Regions from separate parts of the Salinicoccus sp. CNSTN-B1 genome, predicted to be linked through region 2. Evidence: riboswitches for the same ligand, from Rfam matches in the RefSeq annotation. Region 2 holds a riboswitch; each other region holds the start of a gene.

Region 1 (3,209 bases), 1.7 Mb from region 2:
GCGATGCCATAGAAGCCCGCGTCTCCGATGTGATGGATGTCGGCCCCGGCCATCTTGGCGTTTAAGGCAATCTGGCGGATGGTCGCGGCATCGGCACCTTCCTGGCTGGTCCCGATCGTGGACATCACAAGTGCACCTTGTGAATGGATATGGGTGATATATTGCTGGGCGTCTTCCACGGTGATGCCGGGGACCGTGCCGGGTGCCGGCATCAGAATGACATCGGCGCCTGCACGGATGAAGGTGTTGAGGGCTTCATTGGTGATGATGGTACTGCCTGTTTCATTGGCGACACCAGCGCCATGCATTTGCCGGCGATGATCAGTGTATCTTCGCCGAATATCTTCCGGGCACGCGCTATGGCGAGGGCGATTTCATCATTTGAGACGCCTGTTTTTGGATTGCCGGTAAGGCAGATGAAGTCGAAACCGAGCGTCTGGGCAGCCGTTAGTGCTTCTTTGGAGGCGACACGCCCGCGGTTGATGGTGTCGAGCGCTTCAATCTCTTCGGCATCGAGGTCGACCGGTTCAAGGTTGAGTCCGATCGGCCGCCCTGTAAGCTGTTTGATTTCCTGCATGAGCTCTGTGCGGACAGATGGGACCAGTCCTTCTACTTTCGGTTCGAAGACATCCAGCAGGTTGAACAGCAGCATATCCGCTCCGAATGAAGCGGCCAGTTCTGCATTGGTGATGTCCGGGTAGAGTGGGGGCACGGTGGCCATCGTCTCTGCGAGCATCACCTGGCCTTCACTTGCCTGGATGGATTGTTTCAGATCCCGGCCGGATATGCCTTTGAAATCAGATGCATTACAGTCCAGTAATCGTTTCATAATGGATCGTCTTCCTTCTTTGCCCTCATTCTATATAAAAATGGCCCCGCTGACCAGTTTGAAGCGGATGCGGGGGTGTACTGAAAATATATTTCGGCCCATACTCTGCCACCGTCAAATATATATGGTATATTTACAATGTAAAAATACATTTTCTATACTACCTTATCTGAAAAGGGGAATGGCCATGGACAGAATCAATCTGATTACACTTGGCGTCAAGGATATTTCAGTTTCCGTCGACTTCTATAGGAAACTTGGATTGGAGTCGATCATAATGGGGATGAGGAAGAAATAGAAATCATCTTTTTCAGGATGAAGGGATCGAAACTGGCATTGTATCCGCTCGACACACTTGCCACAGAGACCGGAGCGGATGCGATGGACATGACACATGGCTTCAACGGCATCACCTTGGCATTTAATGCGAAGTCTGAAGCGGAGGTCGATCACATACTGGAGCGGGCCAAAAAATCAGGGGGCATTGTCACCAGGGAAGCGAGCCCAACCTCATGGGGCGGCTACAGCGGATACTTCAAAGATCCGGACGGCTACTACTGGGAAGTCGCCTATGGTGCTGACTGGGAGTTTGATGATGACGATATGCTGATCATATAGAAATACGGCCCGCCTCTTTGAGGTGGGCCGTAGTCAATCAGCGGTTGGAAGGGCTGTTTGATGAGAGGGTGAAGGTCATGGCGGTATGTCCTGCCGCTTCCTGTACTTTCAAAAACGCGGATTCCAAGGCATTGAAGATGTCACGGACGTCCCCATCCAGTCGTGTGGCACCATGACCGGCGCTCACCTTTACACCTTCATCCGCTGCTGTATTGATGCGGGATTGGATAATCTCCATGTAGTCCCCAGTACCCAGCGGATAGAGCGCGAATTTGCATCCGGCCTGTTGCGCCACATCTCTACGCGGCGCTGTCGAACCGGCCGGTGTTTTGGAATCGTCCTCCTCTTGAGCCCGGGGCACCCGGCTGAAAATGTGCCGCTCATCGCCACGTGCTTGCCGGTCTGTGCGGCGTTTAAGTAGATCGACTCCACGACAGCAAAAACGTCGGATATCGAGCCGTGCACCCAGGATGATACGTCATCCGTCTCCATCATGACTTCAGCAGTTTCGGTCTTCTCCAAAGCCGATAGGATGACATCCACGAAGTCATCGCTCATCACACTCAAGTTGAATTGACAGCCTACAGGCTGTTTTGAACTGTATTCATTTCCCATAATGCCATACCTCCTGAATATTGATATAAAAAGACTGCAATCCGATAGGAATGCAGCATGAAGGTATATCAGCTGCACTTCCCCACGCTGGTGTTATCCAGATCGGGTCGTAGGGGTCCGGTGATCCGTCTCAGCTTCATATAGCGCCCCCAGTGCATCGGTATGCAGTTTCACCCCCATCATACATGTGATCGGCCATCGACTACAAGTGACAGCTTCAGATGATTAAAAATAAATGGCGCTTAAAAGTTTGAAAATTGAAACAAATGGGTATCTGTATCGTGAACGGATACGGTCATTAAAAGAGATGCGCTTTGGGACTTAAGGACAAAGTAGCACAAACGTTCCTGGAAAAGGAGTCAAAGTCGCAATTGCAGATGATGATGGAAACGCAAGTAGGAAAGCAGAAGGAAATTTGGCAGGCCATGGTGACGTCGCATTTCAATGGATCGACGTATCAGTGGAAGAGGATTTTAAAAAAGGCGTTGCTCCCGCCGTGGAAAAGTTTGGACATCTGAATATCATGTTCAACAACGCCGGAATCGGTGTCCAGGGTGAGACGCACAAGCTTTCCTACGAAGATTACCATAAAGTGATCAGAGTCAACCAGGACAGCGTATTCTACGGTTCGAAGCATGCCATTCCTGAAATGCAGAAGGCTGGAGGCGGGGCGATCATCAATACCGCATCCATTCTCGGCAGTGTAGGCGAACCGACGGCATTTGCTTATAATGCTTCCAAGGGCGCAATAAACTTAATGACGAAATCCGTTGCATTACAGTATGCCAAGGATAACATCCGCGTCAGTGCAGTAGCTCAGGGCTATGTCGATGCCAGTATGGTGAATAAGGACGCATTAGGAGAGTTTTATGATGCTCTCGTCGACAAGCACCCGATCGGCAAGTTCGGCAAGCCTGAAGAGATTGCACACGCAGTGGTATTCCTGGCGGAGAAAGGGTTTACGACTGGCACGACCCTCCTTGTAGATGGCGGCTATACCGCCCAGTAGTTTTGCAGGGGCAAGGCATCAGACAGATGGTCTGGTGCCTTTTTTGTTGAACCCCATTCAATATCATATCCGGAAAGATGCGGATGGTAGTGTTGTGGAAGGCTGTTTGATTATTTCAGCGAGGATTGTTATCTTAAG
Region 2 (3,209 bases):
GGCCAAAGCTTCGCAAGATGAAAAAATCATAATTGATGAGCCATTATAAATTTTTAGGAGAGATTAAACATGAAGAATAAGATTACTTATCTGATCGGCCTGTTGATGGTCGTACTAGTGTTGAATGCTTGTTCAAATGAAAGCAGTGCTGCGGGTGAAGCGAATGAGGATGATAAATTGAAAGTGGTCACATCCTTTACGATTCTAGAGGATCTCGCCCGTGAGATTGGAGGCGAGGATGTCGACATTCATAACCTCGTACCGACCGGCACGGATCCCCATGAATACGAACCACTTCCTAAAGACATGAAAAAGGCCACTGACGCGGATATTCTTTTCTATAATGGCTTGAACCTTGAGGGTGGTGGAAATGGTTGGTTCTTTAAAATGATCGATTCCGTCAATCAGGACCTAGACGATGTCTACTCCCTATCAGACCGCATCGAACCGATGTACATCACTGATGAAGAGACCCAAGCAGAAGAAATCAACCCGCATGCTTTCATCAGTCCTAAAGTGGGGATAAAGATGGCAGAGGATATGCGTGACGCTTTCATTGAAAAAGACCCGGAAAGAAAAGAAAACTACGAGAAGCGGGCTGACGAATATCTTAAACGATTGAAAGATGTAGAAGGGGAGTACCAACAGAAGATAGATGACATTCCGAAAGAAGGTCGGGTACTTGTTACAAGTGAACGCGCCTTCCAATATCTTGCCAGTGATTACGGTTTGAAGGAAGGGTATATATGGGCAATTGATACTGAAGATACCGGTTCACCCAACCAGATAAATTCACTTGTTTCATTCATTGAAGAAAATGACGTGCCTGTACTCTTCATCGAATCGAACGTCGATCCGCGTCCGATGGAGACCGTCTCCGATCAGACGGGCGTTCCTTTTCCAAAAAACCCATCTATTCCGATGAAATTGGAAAACCGGGAGAAGAAGTGGACACCTATATCAAGTATCTGAATTACAACATCAATCTGATCCATGACGAGTTGAGCGCCGAGTAAAAGATATGGCCGTGTGGCCATATCTTTTTTAATGGTTGATGACCCTCGATGTTCTATCTATCATTGATGTCGTCAAATTTCCCGGGAAATCATTGAAACACATTGACAGTCTGATGACTCATATCCATATTTGACTTTGAGGAATGAGTCGGCTAACATGATAATCAACTGAATACGCAACACCACTAGGGGTGCTTTTTAGCTGAGACGGTCACAGACCGATCCCTTTGACTTGATCTGGATAATGCCAGCGTAAGGAATGTGGGATGGTCGGACATATCCTGTCTTCATACTAAACCCATTTCCTACGCTGGAAATGGGTTTTTATCATTCTAAATAGGAGGATTATGATGTTAAGTACACAATTGAAGCAGGATGCAGAGCAGTTTATTGACGAAATATACGGGGATGATTTCATCCAGGGGCTCATAAATGAAGATATTGATCACGCTTCACTCATCCACTATCTTCAGGCAGATGCATTATATCTTGAAGAATTCGCAAATATTTATGCCATGCTGATCTCGAAGACCACTTCCAAGGACATGATGGAATATCTTCTCGAAGAGATGCGTTTCATACTTGGGGGAGAGGTCGAGGCACATGAAGTTTTGGCAAGAGCTGTAGGAAAGCCATATGCAGAAATCATAAAGGATGGAGAATGGTATCCTTCTGCCGATCATTATATTAAACATATGTACTATAACGCCTATGCTAAGGAAAATATCGCATTCACATTAAGTGCCATGGCACCGTGCCCCTACATCTATCAAAAGTTGGCGGAAAAGGCGATGGCGCAAAACGTATTCCAGGAAAACCACCAATACCGGGGATGGTTCGAATTCTACAGTAGCAATATCGATGAGACGGCTGATGTGATGTTCAACGCCATCGACAAAGAAGCGGAGAATATGAATGATGATGAAATAGGCCTGCTGCGCAAAAATTTCAGAGAGAGTGCAGAGCATGAAAGGCGGTTCTTCAATATGGCGATGACAAGAGAACACTGGGCGGGGTGGATATGAATGTCTAGAATGCCCATTGCGTTGACTGTTGCAGGGACCGATCCGACTGGCGGCGCTGGTGTTTTGGCTGATATCAAAACCTTCCATTCACAAGAGGTGTTTGGAATGGCTGCAATCACCGCCCTGACCGCACAAAATACCATCGGCGTCCAAGATGTCCATAATATCCCGGGACAGTTTCTACAGGAGCAATTGGACAGCATCTTTTCCGACGAAGTACCAGACGCCATGAAAAGCGGCATGATTGCCAACGAAGAGATGATGGCAGTCATAAAAGAGTGTGTTGAACGCCACCAAGTCCCCTATATCATCGATCCGGTCATGATTGCCACAAGCGGTGATCCACTCATAGATGGAGATGCTGCTGAATTTCTCAGAACACAGCTTTTACCCCTTGCTTTGACCGTTACACCAAACATACATGAAGCAGAGAAGATCAGTGGCCAACAAATCAGTAGTGAGGGGGATATCAAGAAAGCTGCCGATATTTTCCTGAATGACATCGGGGTGCAGAGCGTTGTAATAACAGGCGGACATCTGGATTCAGGCCCCACAGACTATTTATTTACTGCAGACAACGCAATAGAACTCAGTGAAACGCGTATCGATACAACCAACACACATGGCACAGGATGCACATTTTCAGCAGTGATGACAGCAGAGGTGGCCAAGGGGAAATCAATCGAAGAAAGTTTCCGTACCGCTAAGCGCTATATCACTTCGGCAATCAGACATAACCCAAATATCGGAAAAGGTAATGGACCGGTCAGCCATTTCAGCTATAAAGGAGAGTAATTCATGGATAATGTAAATAGACTCAGAGAGATGAACCCGCTTGTTGTCTGCATCACAAATGATGTCGTCAAAAACTTCACGGCTAATGGGCTCCTTGCGATTGGCGCTTCGCCACTTGTAGGCGGGGAAGTCGCAGAAGCTTCAGATCTGATGAAATCCGCTTCTGCACTCCTCATCAACATCGGTACTGCAGATCAATCCAAACTACAGGTCATGGATGAGATGATGAAGGAAGCAAACAGGAATGATGTGCCGATTGTATTTGATCCAGTCGGATTTGGTGCTTCACGCTTCAGAGTCGAGATTACAGAACAATTATTGTCACGCCATAAAGTTTCACTCATAAAGGGGAATCCCGGAGAGATGCATGCAC
Region 3 (3,209 bases), 1.4 Mb from region 2:
TGATATTTCAAGCGGATGCAGTCTTTTGATATGGGATAGACCCATCCGTGAGAGCACCTGTCCAGTCTTCTTCTCAGCTGCTGATTCATCATGATGCATTTCCAGATTGATGAACACTTCATCAAAGACACTGTTGGTGATGAATTGGAGCTCGGGGTTCTGAAAAACCGGATAGAGTGCCCCTTGGAATTGTTTGGTCTTTCGTATAGGACGGTCTTCGAATATGACTTCTCCTCGTGTCTGCATCAGCTTCATGACTGCCATCATGAAACTTGATTTTCCGCTCCCATTCTCCCCTTCCAGTGTAATCCATTGCCCTTTAGGAATATGCAGATCATCCACACTGAGCAGCTCGCTTCCTACTCTATTTATCGAAAGGTCATTAATCTGGAGAAGCGGGGCGCCATTATCTGTGCTTTTGGTGAATCGTGGGGCATTCTGCCATGAATGTGGATGCCACACTCCTAGAGCATCCAAAGCTTCCCTATTGTCACTTAACATCTCACTTGGTGTAGCGGAAGCGACGATACAGCCTTCATCATTCAACAAAATAATCCGATCCACTCTAAACCACACGTGTTCAACCCGGTGTTCGACAATTACTACGGTACGCTCTTCCCACACTTCCTGAATCATTTCCCATAAAGAACAGGCAGTGTTTTCATCCAACATGCTTGTCGGCTCGTCGAGAAAGAAAGTATCGGCTTTCTGCAGCAATGCAGAAGCAATCGCCAGTTTTTGCTTCATGCCTCCCGATAAGCTGCTGATTTGGGTCTCAAGAGGCTTTCTCAAACCCACTGCTTCTAATGCTGACAAGGCATTCGAAGTCATATCGTCAATATGCACTTGATTGTTCTCCATTATGAAAGCAAGTTCTTCACCGATTGTAGGCATGGTGAACTGGGAATCGGGATCTTGAAAGACCACAGCACCCCCATCAGGTAAATCCATATGGTCCGCTTCCAGCAGTGCATCAATGACGCGTGGCATGAGGCCACTCAATATATTCAATAACGTACTTTTTCCGGAACCACTTGGTCCCACTATCAGAACTTTTTCACCTTTTTCTATCTGCAGGTTCATGTCCGTAAACAATGGGTCATGGGCACCTCGAAACTGCAGTGCCATATTCACCACTTCCATCCCATCTATGCCTCCTTTTCTATTTCCTTATACTGACCGAGCAGTTTAAGAACACCCGTCTCAAGCAATGCTCTATAGAGGATATGCGCAAGCCACCCTGCGACCACTGCCCCACTCAATATCCTGAAGCCAGCCATCAGAATCAGGTTCCATGTCTCGAGATGGGCAAGGTAACCATAGTACCAGTCCAATGGCAGTGTAGAGAGTGCCGCTGCTGTTCCCGCTGATACAGCGACCATCAACGCTGTACTTTTATATCGTACAATTGCAAAAACAAGTTCACAGGCCAACCCTTGTATAAGTCCATAGATGATAAGCATGACATCGAACTGCAGCAGGACTATGGTTTCAGCCGAGGCTGCTGCAAATTCCGCAATCAATGCAACCCCCGGTTTTCTGATGATCAGATATACGACTACAGGGGCGATGAACCACATCCCGTAGACCAATTCATTCAGATGGATGCCAAGAGGCTTCAAGGCTGTGTAAAAAGCGCCCCAAACCGAGTAGATGACTGCGAATACCAGTGAAACGACGACGGTCACCAAAACGTCCGTCAATGTTAATGCTTTTCTTTTCTTCATTTTGATACCCTCCTAAAATTATTAGAGAATAAAAAAGCACACCACTAATGTAGTGGTGTGCATATTAATACTATGTAATATGCCACTTCCCTACGCTAGTATGATCTAGATCAGGTGATAAGGGTAATTCTCAGTCCGAAAGGACACCCCTAGTGGTGTGCTATTATTCAATTGAATATATGATAGCGTATTCTCAGGCTTTTGTAAAATCACTTGTTGTCCGCAATCATCTGATGATATCTGCCACCCGCTTCAAGCAGTTCTTCTTCACTGCCGCTTTCAACGAGTTCGCCGAGTTCCATGACGAATATACGATCCACGGCTTTGATTGTATTCAATCTATGCGCGATGATGATGCTTGTACGGTCCTTCATCAATCGTTCAAGCGCCTCCTGGATCTTCAGTTCCGTAACCGTGTCTATGCTGCTCGTCGCCTCGTCAAGAAGCAGTATCGCCGGATCAGTTATCAGAGCTCTCGCTATGGAAATGAGTTGTTTCTGTCCTTGGGAGACGAAGCCCTCATCGGCCTCGAGCACAGTATCATAGCCATTTTCAAGCTCTATGATGAACTCATGAGCATTAGCGAGTTTTGCCGCTTCAATGACTTCATCGTCTGTCGCATCCAATTTACCATATCGTATATTTTCGCGGATCGTCGCCTCGAACAGGTATGGATCCTGAAGCACAAACGCCGTCTGTGAACGCACTGCCGTACGTTTATAATCCAATATGTTCCGGTCGTCGATGCGGATTTCACCCTCGTCTGTCTCATAGAAACGGGCAAGCAGCTGCATGACCGTCGTCTTGCCTGCGCCGGTCGCGCCGATGAGCGCAACCGATTCGCCGGCATCGATCTTGAAGCTTAGTTGATTGATCGTCGACTTCTCTTGATCAGCATCATAAGAGAATGAGACGTCGTCAAATTCTATTTCTCCGCGGATCGTCACATCCTCGATATGACCTGCATCTGTTTCAGTCTCCGAATCGATGATTCCAAAAACCCGCTCTGCGCCGGCAAGAGCCGACAGCACCTGGTTGAACTGGTTCGAAAGGTCAGCCAGGGGCCGTGTGAATTGGCGGGCATATTCAGCGAAGACGACAATCGTCCCGATGGTCACAAGCCCGTCTGTATAGAACACAAGCAGGCCACCGGCCCCGGCAACAATCGTAAAGCTGACATTATTCAGCATGTTCATGATCTTCGGGATCAGACCTGCATACAGGAAGGCCCAAAAAGTGATCTCCCTCAAGTTCGCCGCCTTGTCGCTGAAGTTGCGGATGGCCGTTTCTTCCTGCGAAAAGACTTTAACGATTTCCTGTCCGGATACCATCTCTTCGATATAGCCGTTCATTTCACCCGTCGCCTTCTGCCTCTTTTTATAGAGCGGTCCCGTTCGCTTGGTGATGAATGCCACCGCCATGATCAATAACGGTATGATGGTGACGGTCAACAGCGTCAGCAGCGGACTGAGGTAGAGCATC
Region 4 (3,209 bases), 1.7 Mb from region 2:
AGAGGATAATTTCGACTTGCCGGTCATACTTAAGATGGCAGACAATATCTCTACAGACGAAATTCTGGCAGGTGGCTCGAGGGTGTTGCCGTTCCGCAGTAACATCCCGAAAATCAGTTCCTTCGTCTTCGAAGGAGTGGATGAAACCTACACCGAACGGGCAGCAGAAAAACGTGAAGAAGGCGGTCATATGATCGTCGCCGGGAACAACTACGGACAAGGGTCCAGTCGGGAACATGCGGCACTCGCCCCACGTTACCTCGGCCTGAAAGTTGTCCTGGTCAAAGATTTTGCGCGGATCCATCTGCAGAACCTCATCAACTTCGGCATCCTGCCGTTGACATTTGATGACCCGGCCGATCACCAGAAGATTGGCGAAGGGGATGTACTGGAATTCCGCAATATCCACCAGACCATCCGGGATACGGACACATTCACCATCCGACTGAAAGACGCGGATGAAGAAATCACTGTCCACCACAGTCTGACAGGGCGTGACCTCGACATCCTGCTCGCCGGCGGCATCATCAACTGGGCGAAGCAGCGTCAATAAGATACGGTCAGAAAAATAGTGGGCGTGCAAAAGCACGTCCACTATTTTAATATTGATACAATACTGGCCTAATCCATAGTTGACCGGCCGCTGATGGGCCAGTCATGAAACAAATCCCATCTGGATTGGATAAAACATGAAGTCCTTCTTTTTTGAGGCACAGAAAGCTTTGGATGGGCCGATCCCTCATTACAGCCAGAGTAGGTAAGGTGGATAATGGCACAGGCTGTGCCAATTCCCGATTGGGTGAGTGCCACAGAGAAAGCCCTCGAAAGTGTGATTTCAAATGGTCTTCCGGCTTTCTTCATACAAAGTGGCCGCATCCCAATGATTGTATTATGTAATGATATGGGTTAGAATATTTATTAGAAAGCGATACTCTAGTAAAGTTCGCCTGAAAGATCCATCAATTGAATAAGAAACGAAATCACTGGAAGTGCCTTTGTTAAAGGCTGAGACCAAAGTAGTGACTTTGGGATTCCTTGAACCTGATCCAGTTCATACTGGCGTAGGAAAGTGACGTTAATTGAAGAAACTTGACGCGTTATTTTTCTACAAGAAAAATAACGCTTTTTTATTTGGGGTGGGAACCATATTTATCGCGATTACACATTACAAAACTTTGAATGCTGAAGATTTGGGGCACTTTATCGACATAGCACCTGTCATCGACCGTCTGTTGCTGAGGACGCCCATGGATTCAGGAGAACTGAAGCAGTTCATCAATGGACTGTTGGATAAGGGTTTTCCAAAACAGAAGTTGATTATCCATAGTGATGTGAGTGTGCTGGAAGCCTTCCACCTCACTGCAATCCATTTCAAGGAAGACGACCCGTTGGCATATGCATATAAAGCCAAGTACCCAGAGGTTACTGTAAGCATGTCAACACATTCCGTGGAAAGTATCAGAAAGGCCCGGTCCCATGGACTGGATTACGTGCATTTCGGACATGTTTTTGAAAGCGCTTCTAAAAAGGGCGTGCCGCCGAGGTCCCGGGAAGAAACGGAACGGGCGACGGAAATGGATATGCCGGTAATGGCCATCGGCGGCATCAACCACTATACGATAGACAGTCTGCCGGACGGATTCAGCGGTATCTGTGCCATTTCATTATTCATGGACCAGAGCATTGAAGAGATTAAGGCGGTGAGAAGGATGTGGTGTAAGGATGTATGATGTCGCAATTGTCGGTTCTGGTGTCATCGGTATGTCGATAGCAAAAACACTCCATCGGTCAGGCATGAAGATTGCAGTAATAGACCGTGATGTGCCGGGGAAGCACGCTTCCTACAAAGCAGGTGGCATGCTCGGGCGCAGAATGAATTTAAAGCGGACAGCGCGCTATACAGATTGGCAGTCGCATCGAGGGATAAGTTCGAAGCCTTGAGCCGGGAATTCATGGATGAAAATGGGATTGATATCGAGTATAGACGGAGCGGGCTGATCAAGATGGCCTCTCATGCGGAGGATATTCCGGGTCTCGACGCCCAATATGATTTTCTGCATTATCGGGATCCCAAGGTCCGCCTATTGTCCAAATCGGAACTCGAGACTTTGACGCTGGGGGCAGTGGCATACCGTAACCGGGCCATCCATATACCAGATGACGGACAGATCAACGCCTGGAAATATACAAACGCACTGCTTGTCTCACTCACCGCATCGGGCATCGACCGCTTTGGCCGTACTGAAGTCCACCATGTGGCCAAAAAATCTGATGGCTATACCTTGATCACTTCATCCGGCGAGATACATGCAGATAAAGTAATCATCGCCGGCGGGGCATGGAGCGGGAAATTATTGGGTGAATATAGGGCGGACATGCCAGTTACGGGGGTTAAAGGGGAAGTTCTTCTCGTCGAACATGATGGCCTGGCGCTCGAACAGACGGTTTTTACAACGAGTGGGTGCTACATCGTACCGAAGAATAAGAATCGGTTCCTGATCGGTGCAACCAGCTATTTCGACGATCTTACGGTCGGTGTCTCGGATGCGGGCGTGGAATGGCTGAAGCGGCAGGCAGAGGAGCATATACCTTGCCTCGCCGCGTGCCGGATGTTGAAGAAATGGTCGGGGTCCGACCATATACCGCAGACGAAAGGCCGATCATGGATGAGCTGGAGCCGGGCCTTTTTGTCATCACTGGCCACTACCGGAATGGTATCCTGCTGTCCCCCTCATCGGAGAACTCGTGGCGGAGTGGGTCATCAAAAATCAGAGGCCCGAAGTGCTCAAGGAATTCCAATTAACAAAAGGAGGCGTAAACAGTGAAGTGTACAATCAATGGGGATCCATTCACATTTGACTGTGAGATGACTATCGAAGAAGTATTGGCATCTCTTGAGTTGGACGTGGAGCGCATCGTCGTCGAATACAATGATGTGCTCGTAAAGAAGAAGGATTTCAATGAATATATCGTAAGAGAATCAGACAGGCTGGAACTGTTGGAATTTGTAGGAGGCGGATAACATGTTTAGAATAGGACGGTTTGAATTAAAAGCAAGACTGCTGCTTGGAACAGGAAAGTTTGAAGACGAAGCGATACAGGCCCGGGCCATTGAGGCATCGGGTACGGAAGTGCTCACTTTCGCGGTCAGACGCATGAGCCTCTACGACAGGGATCTGCCGAGTCCTCTGGCGGATGTGGATCTGAAA

Evidence for each region. A riboswitch is a leader RNA that binds a small molecule or an ion and turns the genes downstream of it on or off. The one in region 2 is predicted to bind thiamine pyrophosphate.
Region 1: it holds a riboswitch for thiamine pyrophosphate, as region 2 does, so the genes downstream of both, ACYF68_RS10780 (YkoF family thiamine/hydroxymethylpyrimidine-binding protein) here and tenA (thiaminase II) in region 2, are expected to answer to the same signal.
Region 3: it holds a riboswitch for thiamine pyrophosphate, as region 2 does, so the genes downstream of both, ACYF68_RS09510 (ECF transporter S component) here and tenA (thiaminase II) in region 2, are expected to answer to the same signal.
Region 4: it holds a riboswitch for thiamine pyrophosphate, as region 2 does, so the genes downstream of both, ACYF68_RS11045 (thiamine phosphate synthase) here and tenA (thiaminase II) in region 2, are expected to answer to the same signal.

The regions. Positions count from the first base shown of each region.
Region 1 is NZ_JBTWMN010000004.1:1,836,444-1,839,652, reverse strand. It holds partial or broken gene ACYF68_RS10795 (DUF7916 family protein) at 1-829, opposite strand, end outside; gene ACYF68_RS10790 (VOC family protein) at 1,145-1,447, shown strand; gene ACYF68_RS10785 (YkoF family thiamine/hydroxymethylpyrimidine-binding protein) at 1,485-1,685, opposite strand; gene ACYF68_RS10780 (YkoF family thiamine/hydroxymethylpyrimidine-binding protein) at 1,637-2,062, opposite strand; TPP riboswitch at 2,125-2,223, opposite strand; partial or broken gene ACYF68_RS10775 (SDR family NAD(P)-dependent oxidoreductase) at 2,427-3,071, shown strand.
Region 2 is NZ_JBTWMN010000004.1:169,530-172,738, forward strand. It holds gene ACYF68_RS01060 (metal ABC transporter permease) at 1-32, shown strand, start outside; gene ACYF68_RS01065 (metal ABC transporter solute-binding protein, Zn/Mn family) at 70-972, shown strand; TPP riboswitch at 1,194-1,293, shown strand; gene tenA (thiaminase II) at 1,364-2,041, shown strand; gene thiD (bifunctional hydroxymethylpyrimidine kinase/phosphomethylpyrimidine kinase) at 2,042-2,836, shown strand; gene thiM (hydroxyethylthiazole kinase) at 2,840-3,209, shown strand, end outside.
Region 3 is NZ_JBTWMN010000004.1:1,608,257-1,611,465, forward strand. It holds gene ACYF68_RS09505 (ABC transporter ATP-binding protein) at 1-1,143, opposite strand, end outside; gene ACYF68_RS09510 (ECF transporter S component) at 1,149-1,727, opposite strand; TPP riboswitch at 1,798-1,888, opposite strand; gene ACYF68_RS09515 (ABC transporter ATP-binding protein) at 1,937-3,209, opposite strand, start outside.
Region 4 is NZ_JBTWMN010000004.1:1,874,274-1,877,482, reverse strand. It holds partial or broken gene ACYF68_RS11050 (aconitate hydratase) at 1-553, shown strand, start outside; TPP riboswitch at 976-1,085, shown strand; gene ACYF68_RS11045 (thiamine phosphate synthase) at 1,137-1,730, shown strand; partial or broken gene ACYF68_RS11040 (NAD(P)/FAD-dependent oxidoreductase) at 1,723-2,859, shown strand; gene thiS (sulfur carrier protein ThiS) at 2,822-3,022, shown strand; partial or broken gene ACYF68_RS11030 (thiazole synthase) at 3,024-3,209, shown strand, end outside.